DNA from 3 places in the Colwellia sp. RE-S-Sl-9 genome. Region 1 is predicted to be linked to each of the others. Evidence: predicted binding sites of a transcription regulator. Region 1 holds the regulator's gene; each other region holds the start of a gene.
The links. The regulator FNR, encoded in region 1, switches genes on or off when oxygen is low (the NO sensors DNR and NnrR bind a similar motif). The targets are predictions, from matches to a motif close to TTGATCTAGATCAA.

Region 1 (6,363 bases):
AGTACTGTCAGCTTCATAATTGTTATTAATATTATTTGTACTATAATTTACAAACTGCTCACCTGTTATATTATAGTTTGTAATAGTACTCCAATCAAAACCTTCACCAGTCCCAAATCTAAACCATTTAGGTATTCCTCCATCGTTTACTTTCCGTATACGTGAAATTAGACACCCACCTGGTGCTTGTTGTATACCATTGACTTTGCCATAAACGTTAAGTGAAATATTACCCATATTGGCTGTTAGAGGGACACTACAATTGAAGTATCTAGTGGTTCTTTCAAATTGAGGATCAAAGATAAAGTAACCTTGTTCGGTTGGACCTACAGACTCAGAAGAAATAGTTGATAGGGCATTTAAGGCGCCTTCAGCCGTTTTTAAGTTATTAAATGCAGTTGCATGTTTAACTACATCTTCATTACAGTGAGTTGCACCAGAAAACGTAAGAGTATCAGCTAATGCAGATGTTGAAGATAAAAAGGTAAGGGTACCTAATATAGAGATGAGTTTGTTCATAATAATTTCCTTTTATATAATATTTTTTCCCTAAATACGAAACTAACATTACACAACTTTAATAATAAAATCAATAGATTGATTTGTTAATTGTAGTGTTATATATCGCTAATTGAGTTTTGTTATTGGCGAGGGATCAATTTAATATTACTACAAATAGGAGGACTTGGTTACTAAGCTAGTTAAAGTAGAGTTAAGTTGATTTAGATGTAATAGGTAATAAAGTAACTAAAATAGTAATTAGCTACTTTATTAGTGTTTTTATTACTTAACAAAAGGTGATTCATATCCATCAGGTTTTAACGCGAGTACATCACAGTTCAGTCGATCTATTACGTGTTCAGCGGTATTGCCTATTAATGTGGCTGATAATCCTGTTCTACCTACCGTGCCTAAAATCACTAATTCTGCGTCGATTTGGTTGGCAATTTCTTCGATAACATCTTCAGGTAAACCTTCTTGAACGTAGGTGTTCTCTTTCGCTATCTGGTATTTTTCACAATGTTCTGTCATCGCATCTTGGTGATGTTTTAACATAGTATCGTTGTATTCTACCGCGTTAAATTCAGGTATTTCTATGGTGATGTTAACAGGCGTACCGGGATAAGAATTAACAATGTGCACGTTACCGTTTATTGTTTTTGCTAAGTCGCTCGCTTGTGAGGTGATTTTATGGTTAAGCGAAAGGTGTTCTTCTTCATCACTTCCTACATTTATTGCTGCAAGTATATTGCCGTTTTCAGGCCATAAATGATCTTTAACTAATAACACAGGGCAAGGGCATTTACGTAAAATATGCCAGTCGGTAGGCGTAAATATAACGGATTTTAGTTTGTCGTGTTCGTGAGTACCTTTAATAACAATGTCGTGATTATGATCAAGCACTTCGCTGATCACTGCTTCAAAAGGTCTGTTGTGCCAAACAACTTTGGTGTTGATAGTAAGTGACTCTGTATCGAGTTGTTCGATAATGTTATTAAGCCATTGGTGTCTATCGTCTATAACGGTTTGTCGCATAGATTCACGTTCATCGCTTGATAACATGGTGGTCATTTCGTAAGAAAAATCAAAAATAGATAAGAAGGCTGTGATAGTAGCCTTAGTATGTTGTGCTAGTTCAATACTACGCTTTAACGCTTTTTGGTCGTCTGTCGTAGGATCAATAACCGTTAGTATATTTTGATACTTTTTCATAATATCGTCCCCAATTATTTAGCTCGTATTTATAATACCATGAGTATCAGTATAGTGTATGAACGAGTGTTTTTTAATTGTTTTACATCAAGATATTCTTAATTAATAATATCTTGATGAAGAGGGGAATATGAAATTTAAAATAGATCTTTTACGGAGATTAACAACAGTAATAATAACGTACCTTTTACTACTGTTGTTTATACCCGTTATCATTCAAGATGCAGGTTTCAGTGGGAACTAAAAACAATTTAAGCACAGATTTTACGTTCCAAACAAAATCTAAGGTCTACATCCATGTATGCAAGGCATTAAGTTTACGTCATGGCTATTCTCGGTAACTGCTCCTGCGTTACCCTAATGTCCTACATCCGTGTAGGAACCTGACTAAAGTTAATAACGAAGCATAAATTGTTTTAGACCCATCGAAGAAGCGCTTGAGCAAAATCACTTCATCAACAACGCTTTTCATAAGGGAGTAACCATTATCACAAAGCGTTGCCTTGAATTGATATCGCTCAAGCACTCTGAAATAGCCTCTTGATTGGTAACGGGTATATATCGAATTACAGTGAAGCAACTTCGTTAAGCTTTTCAATATTTTTAATGGTAATCAGTTTGCCACTCACATCGATTAAACCATTTTTATGAAACCTATTCAGTAAGCGGCTAATCGTTTCAACCGTTAAACCAATAAAGTTACCTATATCGCCACGTGTCATGGTTAATCTAAACTCAGACGCAGAAAATCCTCGTTCATGATATCTTTTACTTAACGTACTAATAAAAGTTGCTAATCGTTGCTCTGCATTTTTATGATTAAGTAACATAAGCATTTCATGATCTGAACGAATTTCAGAGCTCATCATTTTTAATATTTGTTTTTTAAGCTTTGGCATAGTGTTAGAAATAGAGTCTAACGTGTCGTATGGAATTTCACATACCATTGATGTTTCCAGTGCTTTAGCAAAACTAGGATGTTCTGAATTGGCAATGGCGTCAAAACCTAATAAATCACCTGCTAGATGAAACCCTGTAATTTGTTCTTCTCCTTGCTCATTAACGGTAAAGGTTTTAAATGTACCAGAACGAATGGCATAAAGAGATTTCATTTCGTCGCCGTCTTGAAAAATTTGCTCACCTTTATGGATAGGCTTTTTACGGTCAATAATATTATCAAGCGTATTAAGTTCTTGCTCGTTTAACGAAAATGGAAGGCATAATTCACTAATACTACAGTTTTGACAATGGATGTGTTGTTTTCCTGAGCAATTGTTGTTTTCCATAATGTCCATACTTAATCAAAGGTTAATTGATTTGGATCATATTCTAACCTTCATCTATATGCAATCGATTAAACGAGCAAGTACAAGGTATAAATACCGTAACCGATAAGGCTTATTGCCATTGTTTTTCTAAATAAGGGGTGGTTAAGTAGCGTTTTTGCTTTGATTAAGCTATACGACATAATAAGCAATGCTGGTAGGGTTCCTAAGCCAAAGCTAGTCATAATTAATGCGCCCGTAGTTACGCTGCCACTAGCTAATGACCATGTTAGCATTGAATAAATTAAACCACAGGGCAACCAGCCCCATAGCGCACCTAAACCTATGGCTTTTTGTGGTGAGTCTACAGGTATTAAACGTTTGGAGTAAGGTGATAAATATTGCCAAATAAATTTACCTAAGCGTTCAACTCTATTTAACCACATAAGCCATTGGCCAATATAAAGTCCTAAAAATATAAGAAATAGAGCGGATATTACGCGTAAACCAGCTAAAGGTACGCCAAGATTTTTAGCCGCGACAGAACCTGTAAAACCAACTATTGCGCCAATTAGGGTATAAGATAATATGCGACCAAAATTATAACTGAAAACTAAAAGTGTTTTTGAGTACGACGAATGTTTAGGTAGAGCAGAGGTTAGCATTGAGGTTATGCCACCACACATTCCTAAGCAATGGCCAGATCCCAAAATGCCTATAATAAAGGCTGAAAAATAATCAATGTTCATTAACTATCTTTTGGTTGATTTGATGCGTTGGTGTTTTTATTCTTTTCTGATATTAATTCTGATGTTGATTTATTTTTATCAGCTGCTTGATCGTCATTTTCGTCAAACAAAATACTTAAACCTTGTTTTTCAAGATCATCAAATTGTTCTGTTTTAACTGCCCAGAAAAAAAGATAAAGGCCAATAGCCGTTAATAGTACCGCGATAGGAATTAATACGTAAATTATGCTCATTGAATATATTAGCCTTTTGTATCTTTTTTGATATTAAGTAAGCGCAGTGAGTTAGTCACAACCAATATGGAACTGGCTGACATACCAATAACTGCGAGGTAAGGCGTAATATAGCCAGCCATTGCTAACGGCAACACTAAGGCATTATAACCAAATGCCCATAAGTAGTTTTGCCAAATAATTTTTTTAGTTTTTTGAGCAATGAGTTTTAACGCAGTAATATTAGTTAAATCACTGTTTAATAATATAATATCTGCGCCGTTTTTCGCAATATCTGTACCACTTCCCATGGCTATGGCTATATGAGCCGCGCTAAATACAGGCGTGTCGTTGACACCATCACCCACCATGGCAACAATATGGTCAACTTGTTTGGCTTTTAATAGCTCAACTTTATTTTTAGCACTTAAATTACTGTGAGCTTGAGATAAATGCAAAACAGACTGTGTTTTATCGCAACCGGCTTTATTGTCGCCTGAAAGCATTAAGGTTGATATTGATTGGTCATGCAAGTTTTTAATTAAGCTAGCGGCGTTATCTCTTACACTGTCTTCTAGGTAAAAGGCAGCGATAAGTTGTTCGCCTGTTACCAATACGCATTGAGCATTATTCACATTAGCTTCTGAATCGGCTAAACGTAGGGTGGGTAATAACCAACTGGGTTTACCTATTTGGTAGGTTTCGTTTTGATAATTACCTGAAACGCCTGAACTGGGTGTTACTTCTATTTGGGTGACATTAAGAGAAAAGTCTCTATGTTTAATAAATGCTTTTGCGATAGGGTGTTCTGAGTGAGATTCTAATCCAGCAGCAATAGCTAATACTTGTTTTTCGCTAAACGCACGATCAAATAATTCCACCTTACTGATAGTAAACTCACCCGTGGTTAACGTGCCTGTTTTATCAAAAGCAAAACAATTAACGTTAGGTAAGGTTTCCATTACGTGGGCTGACTTTATCAAGATACCTTTATTATTTAGTGTAACTGTTGCGCAAGTTAATGCGGTTGGTGTGGCTAACGATAAAGCACAAGGGCAGGTTGCCACTAATACCGAAAGCGTTATCCAAAAGGCTTCTTCAGGTAAGTGTATTTGCCAATAAATAGCCGTTGCTATTGAGGTAAGTAAAATTGTTGCGACAAAATATTGTGCTATTTTGTCTGAAAGCTTGGCTAATTTAGGTTTATGGGCTTGAGACGATTCACTTAAACGTATCATCTGGTTTAAGAATGAATATTGATTTTCTTTTTTTACTTCAACCGTAATATTACCATCGCCGTTAATGGTACCCGCTAAAACATTATCGCCAATATTTTTGTTAACAGGTGTTTGTTCACCAGATAACATCGATTCATTAATTTGGCTAGTACCTGAAATAACCATGCCATCGGCAGGTACAGTTTCACCAGGCTTGATCAATACAAGATCAAACTTCTTTAAATGTTTCGCGGCTATTAATTTTTCTTGTTGAGTTGTGCCTTTATCGTCAGTGATAGAAACAAGCTTGGTTGCGGTCATCGGCATTAGCTTGAGTAAATTAGCCGAAACATGAGAGGCTCGCATTCGCGCTCTAAACTCTAAAAACTTGCCAATAAGTAATAGGAAAGTAAACATGGCGACTGATTCAAAATACACTTCTCCTTGCTGACTAACCGTTGCCCAAGCGCTGGCAGAAAAAGCAAGAGTTATAGCAATAGAAACAGGAACATCCATTGAAAGGCGTTTTATTTTTAATGTATTTATCGCACCTTTATAAAAAGGAAAAGCGCCGTAGGTAACTATAGGTAAAGTTAAAATTAAGCTAGCCCATCTTAAATAAACAAGGTTGTATTCAGACATATCTGAAAACGCGCCAAAATATAATCCTACGGCAATCATTAATACCTGCATCATTAAAATGCCTGAAACGCCTAAACGCTTGATAAATGATTTACTTTGAGCTTTGTTTAGTTCTTCGATTTGGCTGGCTTTAAAGGGAAGTGCTTTATAACCGATGCTGTCTATGCGTTTTAATATTTCACTTAACTTTAGTTTATCATCTTGCCATCTAACGGTTGCGCGTTGTGTGGTTGCATTTACGGTAATAGAAACTATGCCTGTGGTTTTCGATAGCTGCATTTCAATTAACCATGCGCAGGCAGCACAACTAATACCATCAATAGTTAAAATAGCTTCTTTGTATTCGTTAGTTTTAAAGGTAAATTCGTTTTGTAAGCTTTCGTCATCTAATAATTGATTACGTTGTAACTGTTGTGGAACCAGTTGTTCGCCTTTTTTGGCTGGCTCGGTGCGGTATCGATAATATTCCGTTAAATTATTTTCAACAATAACAGAAGCAACGGCTTCGCAACCTATGCAGCACATAGGTTGTATAACGTTATCTATTTTAACTGATAAATCTATA
Region 2 (6,363 bases), 520 kb from region 1:
ACTTAAAACCTACTTCTACGAATTAAAAACATGCCAGACAGCATAGCGTTAAATTACATTGGCAAGGTTTCCTCTCCTTATAAAGAAAAGTTTGCTATACCTCGACAACCCGGTTTAGTCAATTCGGCTAAAGGGAGTATTACGCTTTTAGGCGATGCAAATACCGTAGAACTTGTTCGGGGATTAGAAGCTTTCAGTCATATATGGGTGATATTTGTTTTTCATGGCACACAAGCTCAAGGCTGGAAATCTTTAGTGAGACCACCACGCTTGGGCGGTAATGCTAAAATAGGCGCTTTGGCTACACGCTCTACTTTCAGGCCTAATCCTATTGGTATGTCTGTTGTTAAACTCGACAGCATTGAAGTAATTAATAATCCAGAAAACACCACACAAGCTAAAAGCGTCATACTGAATATCTCAGGACTCGACTTATTAGACGGCACTCCTGTTCTCGATATAAAACCTTACATTCCTTATTCTGACGCTATTGTTGACGCGCAGGCAAGTTACGCACAAGAAACACCTAAAAAAACAATTTCTATTAGCTTTAATGATGAGGCTAAACACTCCCTACAAATTTTAAACAAAAAGTACCCAGAACTAGAAACATTTATACGCCAGATACTAGAACAAGATCCGAGACCTGCTTATAAACAAAATAAGAAAGATGACAAAATATATGGCATGGCGCTTTATAACTTAAATATTCAATGGCAGTTCGTGTCTTTATACGACATTAGCGTAACGAGTATTAGCCATAAACATGATGAAGCTTAAAATCCCCCCAATCTATTAAACAACCAAACTCACCTACTTTCTTAAAAGGATATTTACGGAAATACAATCAGAAAAATGCTAATAACTGATAAGGAAAAACCACACATTATTCAATTTTTTACTGTTAAGAATATCAATAATTTGAGTAATAAACATAAAAGTAGAAGTGGTTTTATAAAGAAAAACATTATTATATACATATATGTTTTAATTTATATTCATAATAACGGTATTTTATAAACCACTATATACATAGTGATTTAAATTGGGTATAAACATTAGGTTGTAATAGTACAGTCATAAAAATGAAGTATTATATTCACATAGAAATTCATTATTTGAGTAAGACTCTTTTGGTGAATAAACATAATAATAAATTTATGTAATACAAATTCTGTTAATAAACAGCGCTATTTTAATAATAAAAATAACCAATAAAATTAATGGAATAGGTATAAGTCCTGTTTTGAATTATAAATAGGCAAACAAACAACAGTAAAATCTAAGGTTGATTTAAAACAAATATTATTTGTAATAAATTAGCCATAATGATTTCTTATAATCGAACTAATGAAATAACTTAAGGGATTTTTAAATGTCTTCATCTCGAATGAGAAATGCACAACACAAAGCATTTATTCCATCGTCTGCTCGTGAGAACCAGTATTTATTAGCTAAGTTTTATGTAACCGATGAACTTATTGCTAAATTTTCTGATGCGTCAGAGAAAGATTCAGATCAACCTTACTTGTCTTTTTATAAAAAACTTTCAAAAATCTTTTTTGATATTAACGAAGAATTACACATTGAAAGTGGTCAATTTGTCGGTAACGATAAATTTACTCGTGTACGATTTAGCCCTGAAAAGATAACAGCGCAAACTAATCAACAAATACTATTTTTATATAACTCATTATATCACCAAAGTGAGCATGCTTATTTCGATGGTAGTAAAAGAGCGAAAAAAATAACATTAGTATTTTTATCGAATGGTTCAGATATTCGTCAAGATTCGGCTAAATTCCATAGAAAAGTATTAAAAGCAGTAACCCAATTTGCAGAAAAAACGGGAATTGGAAAAGAGCAATTCCGCGTATGTGATCACCAGCACTTAACCTTTGATCTTTTCTCTAAAGAAAAAGGCGACGAAGGCTTACAAGTACACAAGCTTAGACCATTAAGTAAAAGATATTTAACTGATGACGTTGTGCTACCTGAAAACGATAGCGCATTAACTTACGCTGTAGCAGATATTCGCTTTAACCGTAGAATTAAGCAACTGGTTGATAAAAAAGAATTAGATAATGAAAACTATAACGCACTTTATAGCTTAATTGCTGATGCATTTATAAGCTCAGCTAAACAGTTTAATTTAAACAACGGGGCTGTAATTGCCAATGGTTTAGTACCAATTGTAAGAGTTACAGATGAAGAGTTTGTTGCTACAAATGGTGAACTCATTAACTTAGGCTACAATCCTGAACATGATGCGTGTGGTTATACTTGTAAGTGGAATGCTGACAAACTGGTTGATAAAATTCAATTTGTATTTGTTGCCACTAAAGCAGACAGAACGTCTCACGGTTATGGTAAGTTTTTAAACCAAGTTGAAGATACACTAGAACTCTTAGCAAAAAAATTAGACTTTGTTAAAGATAAAGAACAACTTATTGTTCGTATCCATCAACATGTTGGTTTTAATTACTAGTCATTCATACTAGATTTGAACAAAACGCCATTTAATTTTTAAATGGCGTTTTTTTATATTAAATTTTTACCTTACAGCCCAATATTTTACTTCCTGATCATCTAAATAAGCTTCTGCATTTTCGCCTTGTAATAAAGATAATGTTGCTAAAATACCTGCCTGTACACATTGCTCGGAAGAAACTGTGATTGATCGAGGAGCATTAATAATTGACCAACCCGTTTTAGCATTAAGAATATGGCTATAACGCACACCATCTTTTAATAAAAAACGCTTAGCATTACCACTGGTTGCTAATGCGCCTTGATATAGCGAAACCACCATATTAGTTTTATTCTCAAAACCGGGATGTTCGACACCAATAACCCAAGGCTTATTATTCTCTCTCGGTTTTGTAGCAGCTAAGTCTCCCCCCAAATTAATTAAAATAGGATATTCTGTTATTTCTTTAGCTAAAAGAATACAACGATCTACTGCGTATTCTTTACCTATACCACCAAAATCAATCTCCATGCCGTTTGGCAACGTAATAGCTTGTTGACTAACCTTAACTTTATTCCAACCAATAAAAGGTAAAATAGCTTCAACCTGTGCTTTATCAGGAATATTATCACTGCCATTGAATGTCCATACTTTACGTAAAATACCTGATGTAATATCAAATAACCCATCACTCAGTTCGTAACAAACATGAGCAAAGTTCAGCAATAAATATGTTTCTTGATCAATTGACACAGTTTGCCCTTTACTATTATTAATAAGGCTACAAACACTACGAGAGTCGTATCGGCTGTATTTGTCTTCAATTCTCCAAACTTCATCGGTGATCACTTTTGCTAATTTATTCACCAATTCATCTATTTTTTTAGATGTATGTAATGCACTAGGAATTTCCATTAATACTTCACAAGGACTTGCCATTGCAGAAAACAAAAGTCGATATTCGTTTTTATCTTTTTCAATAATAAATTTTCTAGAATTTTGCACGTTATGTTTACTCACATAAAAATAAAAACCACACGTTACGCGTTACAATAAAAATATCACCGTGTCAGTAAATCACTATTGTTCATTAAAAGCTTGCACACTATCAAATTCAACAGAAAAACGTTCAATAATATTTTTCCCTTGGGGGGTATCTAATATAACTTCAAATAATATTATCCAACGCATGTTCTCTTCACTGCAACTTCCCAGCATAGTATTCGCCACATAACGCATTTTTTGCCCTTGGTAATAAGGCTCATTTTCCGCTAACTTAAGTTCAAAAAATAAAGGGATTTTCCCCATAAACATATTTTTCCCTTCCATGTAAGCAGATACTTTTTGAATCGAGTATTTGCTTTCTGAAATCAAAACAATATCGAAAGGGTTTTCGGTAACTACAGGTTCAATATTAAATAAAACAGAAAAATTACCTGAAGGTGATTTGATCAAACAAGGTGTTTGAGTTGAAATACACTTAAGTTCTCTCATCTCTATTTTTGCTTTTTTATTTTGTTCACAACCAAAAAAACAAAATACGAGAAATACTAATACAAATGGAATTGTTTTAATTTTAATCAAAATTCTTACTACTTATTATCACTATAATTAATAATTTACGCTATTTTAGCCTTGTTTTTAATCGTCAATCGTTTTTTTTATGATTTAGAACAATATTTCAACCTTTGAGTAATGACATTAGTCGATTAAATGTCTATCATTTCGCCCAGTTTTCTATGGATTGTGTAAATTCTCATTTCTAGTCTATAAATACTAGTTAGAAGTACGTAATATTTTATTTATACATGATAAGAAACGTCAAAATAATTAATAATTTAAATGTGGAACCAAAACATGAGTCAAAGTAATACGTCGACAGTTGATTACAACATGAATGTTGTTCGTCAATTTACTGTTATGACTGTCATCTGGGGATTCGTAGGTACATTAATAGGTGTTCTTATCGCTGCGCAATTAATTTGGCCAGCTTTAAATTTTGAGACGCCTTGGCTTACATACTCCCGTTTACGCCCTCTTCATACCAATGCTGTAATTTTTGCATTTGGTACTAGCGCCTTATTTGCCACTTCGTATTACGTAGTGCAGAGAACCTGTAAAGTAGCCTTATTTGGTGGAAAACTTGTACCTTTTACTTTTTGGGGCTGGCAAGCAGTTATTATATTAGCCATTATTACTTTACCTATGGGTTACACCAGTAGTAAAGAATATGCCGAATTAGAATGGCCGATTGATATTTTAATTGCTGTTGTTTGGGTTTCGTATGCCACTGTATTTTTCGGTACGGTAGTTAAACGAACAACGTCTCATATTTATGTAGCTAACTGGTTTTTTGGTGGTTTCATATTAACAGTTGCTGTTTTACATATTGGTAACAGCATGGTTATTCCTGTATCCATGATGAAATCTTATTCCATATACTCTGGTGCTATCGATGCGATGATGCAATGGTGGTACGGACATAATGCCGTTGGATTCTTATTAACCGCTGGTTTCCTAGGTATGATGTACTACTTTGTTCCTAAACAAGCTGAGCGTCCTGTTTATTCTTACCGTTTATCTATCGTGCATTTTTGGGCTTTAGTTTCGTTATATATTTGGGCTGGTCCACATCATCTTCATTACACAGCTTTACCTGATTGGGCTCAATCAGTTGGTATGGTTATGTCTATCGTTTTATTCTTACCTTCATGGGGTGGAATGATAAACGGTATTATGACGTTATCAGGCGCGTGGCATAAACTTCGTCACGATCCTATTCTTCGTTTCTTAATTGTTTCATTATCTTTCTACGGTATGTCTACGTTTGAAGGTCCTATGATGGCAATTAAATCAGTTAACGCACTTTCTCATTACACCGACTGGACTATAGGCCACGTACATTCAGGTGCTTTAGGCTGGGTTGCTATGGTATCTATTGGTGCTATGTATCACCTAATTCCAGTGTTATTTAATCAAGGCCGTATGTACAGTATTCGTTTAATCAACATTCATTTCTGGATGCACACTACAGGTATTGTTCTTTATATTGTAGCTATGTGGATTTCTGGTGTAATGCAAGGCTTGATGTGGCGTGCTGTAAATGCTGACGGTACATTGACGTATAGTTTTGTTGAAAGCTTAACCGCTTCATACCCATTCTACTTTATTCGTTTTGTTGGCGGTGTTTTAGTGGTAGCAGGTTTTGGTTTAATGATTTTCAACATGATTAAAACAATCTACGCACCAGATAACAGTCTTAAAAAAATAGAAATGGCATAAGGAGGCAGTAATGAAAAACAAACATGAAAGTTTAGAAAAAAACGTTGGTCGCTTCTTTATCTTCACTATTATGGCAATTAGTATCGGTGGTCTAGTTGAAATCACACCGTTATTTTTCCAAAAAGCGACAACAACACCTGTTGATAACTTAAGAGCTTATACTGCGCTTGAAATGGAAGGTAGAGACATTTACATCCGTGAAGGTTGTAACGTATGTCATAGCCAAATGATCCGCCCTCTTCGTGCAGAAACAGAACGTTACGGACATTATTCTGTTGCAGGTGAATCTGTATGGGAACATCCATTTTTATGGGGTTCAAAAAGAACAGGACCAGATCTAGCTCGTGTTGGTCAACGTTATAGTGATGACTGGCACAAAGCGCATTTAATTGATCCTCGTTCAGTTGTTCCAGAATCAAACATGCCAAGCTTTAAATGGTTAGATGAAAATTACTTAGATGGTAATTTAACCGCTAAAAAATTAGAAACATTTAACTTTTTAACAAGAAACCGTAGCCATAAAGATGAAAATGGTAATGCTATTCCTCTTTATACTCCTGAAGAAATAGCCAATGCGAAAGCGGCTGTTAAAGGCAAAAAAGAGATAGATG
Region 3 (6,363 bases), 360 kb from region 1:
CTTCGTCTAATAAGCTTTTTTCGTCTTTAAAGCCCGTTAATTGTGTAACCCAAGTTAAACAACTTGCAGCACTTAAAATTACTGACATTTGATGCCAAGTATTTGGAATACAATGACAGAAAGTATGAACAGCACTGTCTGGGTTTGGGTTGTAAGTTTCGTTCGCTACAAAATATACGCCCGAAGTACCTAAAGATAAAAAGGCTTCATTTGGATTGATAACACCAATACCGGCTGCACCAGCAGCATTGTCGCCACCACCAGCAATTACAGGGACTTGGTTCATTCCCCATTGCTCAGCAATATCTTTAGTGAGGTAACCAGTAATTTCAGTACCTTCAAACAAGGCTGGCATTTGCTCAATTGTTAAGTCGGTTGCTGTTAGCATTTTTTCAGACCATTGTCTTTTTTCAACATCAAGCCATAACGTACCTGCACTGTCAGACATGTCTGAAGCATAATCGCCTGTCATTAAAAAGCGTAAGTAGTCTTTAGGTAATAAAACTTTAGCGACTTTGTTGAAGTTTTCAGGTTCGTTTTCTTTTAACCAAACCAATTTAGGTGCTGTAAAACCTGGCATAGCAATGTTGCCAGTAATAGCACGTGTATTGGGTTCACGCGCTTCAATGGTTTTACATTGTTGTTCGCATCGTCCGTCATTCCATAACATGGCAGGGCGAATAATGTTGTTGTTATTATCGAGTAAAGTAGCACCATGCATTTGGCCAGATAAGCCCACAGCAACAACAGAAGATAATGCTTCGCTGTTTTTAGCTTTTAACGTTGCAATTGCGTCGTTAGTTGCTTGCCACCAATCACTAGGATCTTGTTCAGACCACAACGGAGCAGGGCGGCTAACCGTTAACGAAGCTGATGCTTGTTCAATAATTTTATCGTTATCATCAAGCAGGATAACTTTCACACCAGATGTGCCTAAATCAATTCCCAAGTACATAAATGCTCTCTAATAAATTTGTTTGATTGTTTGTTAGCGCTAACATTAGCATCGAGAAAATCATTTGGCAATGGTTTTATTGGTAATTAATCGTGTTACTTATAAGCAGTATAAATATTTTTTTAGTAACTTGATTTTAAGTATTTGTTTTGTAAAAAATTACTATTATAGGATTCATTGGGGAAAAAATATGTTTTTTTATGATTTATTTATATTATTAAATTATAAAACCTAGGAGGTAAATGTTATTTTTATCATTTTATTTGTTAACGTTAACATTTGTGGGTTGTTATAACTTCTATGTACATTTCATATCTAGGTTGTCATTTTTTGATAAGGAAATAGATGTTAAAACAAACAATGAAGAGTATATTTATTAATGCAGATGTGAAATGTTATACCAAATCTATTAATGAATTGACCTATTTTATACGAAGAATAAATGGTCAAATACACAGGTTCATCGTTTCAGACTGTACCTAAGCAGCAACATCCTGTAGGCGAGGCATTTATTTTAATAAGGAGTGTTCTAATTATTAAATAAATAACGATGTAATTGGCAATTTAGACAAGTATAAATGATCAATTGGCTATTGCTATTGGTATTAGTGCGTAATTGATTCATATAATGTAACTGTAATAGACTTTTATACATTGTTGCCATTACTTTTTGCCTCTAAATGGGGTGTAATACACTTAACAATAAGGATGCTTACCATGGAAAACCATAATCATTCTTTAAATAATTTATTTTCACAATTAGGTTTAGCCATTACTCATAAAGGCATTGAAGAATTGGTTAAAAAACATAAGCCTTTAGCAAGCGATATTGTGCTACATCAAGCAAACTTTGGAGTGCATCACAAATCTCTTTTTACAACAATCAAAAGACGATGATGCTGATTGGGCTGAGTTAGTTGATCAACTATACGCTATGCTACGTTAGGCATATGCAAAAATAATTAAGTCAGAAAGAACAAGTGCTATGTTAAAAATTAATGTTAAGGATAAACTATGAACACCATTAATGCCTCTTCAGGAATAATAGAATTTACACGTATATATCTCGCTATTTTTTATACGTGTGTTGCTGCTTTTTATACCATTAAAATTATACTTGCGCAGATAAAACGGCCTGTTGAATTGGTATTGCCAGGGGAGCGTTTTTGTTCAACGTGGTGGAATCACATGACGTTTCGTTTCTTTAGGCTCAGTATTTGGATGGTGTGTTTGTTCAGAGTGTTTTTTGAAGAGATAGATAATTATTTAGTCATGTTTACGTCTTTACAAACGTTACCCATTATTTTTACCGGCATTACCTTAATGACACTTGGGTTTGCTATGACCATTGTTGTGCACAGAAGTATGGGAGATAAATGGCGTTCAGGTATTGATCTTGAAGGACCTAAACAACTTATTACCAACGGATTTTTTAAGTATTCTCGTAATCCTATATTTTTATGTGTTGCTGTTTCTCAAATAGGGTTCTTTTTAGCTTTACCTTCTGTATTTACTTTAGTTTGTTTGATCATTGGTTTGTTGATGTTATACCGACAAATATTGTCTGAAGAAAAACACTTAACCAAGTTATTTGTAAACGAATATAAAATATATACAGCTAGCGTTAGAAGATGGTTATAGGGGAGTTAAAATGAGGAGGAGCTATCTCACGATAGTTCCTTATCACTTACAGCAAGAATAAAATAAAAACGTCAATCAATTACGCCAACAACTAAATTTTAATAAGCGAAACATCACACTTAGCATAGTTAGCCACGCCGTTGGCTGTAGAACCTATTAAAGCGTGAATACCTTTTTTAGAATGAGTGCCTAATATAATTAAATCTGCTTCTTTTTTTTCTGCTAGCTCACAAATTTGCTCATAAGGTTTACCAAACTTAACTGACACATTTTTTTTAGCTATACCTAAGGCGCTAGTAATAGATTCCATTTTAGGTAACGTTTCTTCTTTTAATTGTTTTTGGTAATCTTTAGGCAGTAAAGCGTATGGAATAACATGAGTTACAAACAACTTAGCATTGCATAACAGTGCAAACTCTTGAGCCTTCGCAAGTACTGCTTCACCTTCTTTACTTGCTTCAATGGCGCAAATAATTGTTTTATACATAGATACATCCTTAAATAGTTTATTAATGGTTCATTTTAATAACAAAACACAATTACCTTAATATTTCATATAGTCAAAACTTTAGAAAGGTAAAACTCAAAAAACTCATCATATTTTTGATCTACATCTAACCGTTTAGTGGTATGGCTAGTACTTTATTGAAAAAATTAGTGTGAGAGAAAAATAACTGTATTTAGCCACTAGATTACATCTTGATTGATCAATCAATTGCATTGAGTCATGTGATAAAAATTATTGGTAATATTTAATCTGAACTCGGCTTAACAAACGCTTCTCTAGCAGGTGTTTTTCCTAAATTCTGCGTTAAATTTATCTTGAATTAATAAAAACTAGCAAGCTAGGGGCTCAATAAAACTATTTTTTCTTATATTTCAATTTATTAAGTATCTCTTAAACCGAGTTCAGGTTATTTAGCTAAAGTTTTATATTTTTTAGACCATATAGTGATTATTTTATTTAATGTATTGAATTTATAGTTTTCTCTGGTAAGTTGGTGGCTGTGGAAGTGGGCGTTGTTACTGATATATCTATAGAATGATGTTAGGTGCTATACGCTTGAATTATTTGAGGTCGATGGAGTAAGTTATGTTAAAAGGAGTTGTGACTTTTTTAATATTGATTTTTTCAATATACGGTTGTTCGTCATATTCAGAGTTGAAAAAAAGTTCGGCTAATCACACCAAGTCAGGTGATTATTATGAATCTATTGGTCAACCTGAAGCAGCAAGAGAGGAACGTCAATTAGCACGAAAAGATCGTAAAAATGCACTAAAGCTTGAGGCTGTGTTAGCTGAAGTTATTAATAATAAAGATAAAATAAAAAATTAAAAACGTCTAAGAAATGAAACAAGGACAATGGCCATAATGACTTGTCCTTATTTACTTACCTTACTTCAAAATCCCTTTCCCTGTTGCAGCCCAATATATTCCGCCGTATACATGGTGCTTAAAACCTCGGTTACTGTGTACAGCGTCTAAATGTCCTAACGACGTATAAAACGAGCGGCCACCATCAAAGTTTTGATACCAAGCAATAGGATGAAATTCTCCCATACCATCGCCTGTTTGGTTATTGCCCCAGTCTGAATGTGTGTCGTAGGTGCTTTCGTCAACCTTTAATAAGTAGTTTAGATTTTTACTTTTTTCAGGACTAAAGTCATACCATTCATCCGTCCATAAAATGTTGTTAGGTATACGGTTCATACCAGGAAACGAAGTGTTTACTACTTGCATTCTCGCTGTTTGAACAACAGGATGAATAATAAAACTTCTACCCACTAATTTTTGAAACCATGGCCAATCAGCTTCAGTGTCAGACGCACTATGAATACCAACAAAACCTTTACCAGCTTGTATGTAACGCTTAAACGCGGCTTGTTGTTCTTCGTTCAGAATATCTCCGGTTGTCATCATAAAAATAACCACATCAATATCGGCTAAAAACTTATCGTTAAAGTGCGAGGCGTCTTCATGCCATACCATATTAAAATCATGTTCCTCGGCTAACGCCTTAATGTTAGCCACACCTGCAGGTATCGATTTATGGTGCCAACCTGCTGTTTTAGTAAATAACAGCACGTTAAATTGCTGAGAAAATGTTACGCACGAGCAAAGGCTAAAGCATATAAATAGCATTATTTTAAATTGAGTTTTTACAAAATTCGATGGCATTGTTTTTATCCCCATGTCTTTTTTATTTCGCAATAAATGTTATAGTTAATTTGACAATAACATAAAGATAGCATGACAATGTCGATAAGTCATATTGAAAACCATAAAAGATTTTTAAGGCAATTGCTTATAAATGATGAGTTATTGGCTTTTTTCGTATTAGGTTTAGAGGAATTAAAGTAATGCAAATCAATAAAATACGTTGGGGAATTATTAGCACAGGGACAATTGCAGGGCAGTTTTGTGCAGATATGTCGTTTGTCAATAACGGTGAGCTAGTTGCTGTAGGCGCAAGAAATATAGAAAACGCACGTAGTTTTGCTGATAAATACAATATCACTAATGCTTATGAAGGTTATCAGTCGGTTTATGATGATCCTAACGTTGATATTGTTTACGTAGCAACGCCTCATAATTTTCATTTTGAGAATGTTCGCGATGCGTTAATGGCTGGAAAACATGTAGTGTGTGAAAAGCCTATTACAGTCAGCCCTGAAGAAAGTAAGCAATTATTTGAACTAGCTAAAGAGAAAAAGCTGTTTTTAATGGAAGCCATGTGGACTTTCTTTTTACCGGCGATAATACAAGCTAAGCAATGGGTAGAAGAAGGGCGTATTGGTAAAATTAAACAGATAAAGGCTGATTTTGGTTACCCAATGCCTTATCAACTAGAGTCGCGCGTATACCGTGAAGATCTAGCCGGTGGTTGTTTGTTAGATATGGGGATTTACCCACTAGCTATTTCAACATTCTTTACCGAAAAAACCATTGAAAACGTTTATGTAAAACCTCAATTTGCTCCAAATGGTGTTGAAGACGATCTGATCATTTTAGCTGAATCTGGCGATGTTCATTTAACACTAGGCACCTCATTTCAATGCAAACTTCATAACTGGGCAGTCATTATTGGTGAACAAGGTTCAATTGTTATTCCAGATTTTTGGAGAGCTAGCAGTTGTGAGCTTTATCATTCAGACGATTTAGTAGATAGCTTTAAAGACAATCGTACAAACCAAGGTTTGAATTACGAAGCCCAAGCTGCAGGCGAAGCTGTGTTAGCTAAAAAGCTAGAACACGAACAAATGCCACATGCGGTAAGCCAAGAACTACAAGTGCAATTAGAGCGAGTTAAAAGTAAATACAAAAACTAATAGCGACATTATTTATAACAATAAGCTGGTTTATAAAACCCGCTAAATAAGTAAGAAGATCAATAAAAGATCGGGGAATTTAGATGAAAAATAATAATGATAATACCGTCCCAGTTGATGGAGCTGTTCAACTAGAGCCATCAATGAAAGAGAACAAAGGTTTTATATTTTTAATATGTGTTGTTGCTACCATCGGAGGTTTCTTATTTGGTTTCGACAGTGGTGTTATCAATGGCACCGTTGACGGATTAAAAGCCGCGTTTAATTCAGACAGCGTCGCGACTGGTTTTAACGTAGCAAGTATGTTGTTGGGTTGTGCAATTGGTGCCTTTATGGCGGGTAGCTTAGCTGATAAATTAGGTCGTAAAACTATCCTTATTATTACAGCGGTATTATTTATTGTAAGTGCCTACGGTTCAGGTATTTCTGTTACCTCA

Region 2: the regulator FNR is predicted to act here: its motif matches at 4,134-4,147, upstream of ccoN (cytochrome-c oxidase, cbb3-type subunit I).
Region 3: the regulator FNR is predicted to act here: its motif matches at 3,200-3,213, upstream of ACM9HF_RS00080 (universal stress protein).

The regions. Positions count from the first base shown of each region.
Region 1 is NZ_CP182631.1:377,390-383,752, forward strand. It holds gene ACM9HF_RS01580 (hypothetical protein) at 1-519, opposite strand, end outside; gene uspE (universal stress protein UspE) at 784-1,713, opposite strand; gene fnr (fumarate/nitrate reduction transcriptional regulator Fnr) at 2,280-3,008, opposite strand; gene ACM9HF_RS01595 (sulfite exporter TauE/SafE family protein) at 3,068-3,727, opposite strand; gene ccoS (cbb3-type cytochrome oxidase assembly protein CcoS) at 3,727-3,960, opposite strand; gene ACM9HF_RS01605 (heavy metal translocating P-type ATPase) at 3,969-6,363, opposite strand, start outside.
Region 2 is NZ_CP182631.1:898,501-904,863, forward strand. It holds gene rcsF (Rcs stress response system protein RcsF) at 1-26, shown strand, start outside; gene tsaA (tRNA (N6-threonylcarbamoyladenosine(37)-N6)-methyltransferase TrmO) at 31-780, shown strand; gene ACM9HF_RS03885 (DUF3083 family protein) at 1,376-2,488, shown strand; gene ACM9HF_RS03890 (FAD:protein FMN transferase) at 2,555-3,475, opposite strand; gene ACM9HF_RS03895 (hypothetical protein) at 3,551-4,054, opposite strand; gene ccoN (cytochrome-c oxidase, cbb3-type subunit I) at 4,328-5,752, shown strand; gene ccoO (cytochrome-c oxidase, cbb3-type subunit II) at 5,763-6,363, shown strand, end outside.
Region 3 is NZ_CP182631.1:16,728-23,090, forward strand. It holds gene xylB (xylulokinase) at 1-955, opposite strand, end outside; gene ACM9HF_RS00070 (DUF2789 family protein) at 1,673-1,852, shown strand; gene ACM9HF_RS00075 (methyltransferase family protein) at 1,970-2,596, shown strand; gene ACM9HF_RS00080 (universal stress protein) at 2,688-3,083, opposite strand; gene ACM9HF_RS00085 (hypothetical protein) at 3,690-3,932, shown strand; gene ACM9HF_RS00090 (ThuA domain-containing protein) at 3,993-4,775, opposite strand; gene ACM9HF_RS00095 (Gfo/Idh/MocA family protein) at 4,958-5,926, shown strand; gene ACM9HF_RS00100 (sugar porter family MFS transporter) at 6,070-6,363, shown strand, end outside.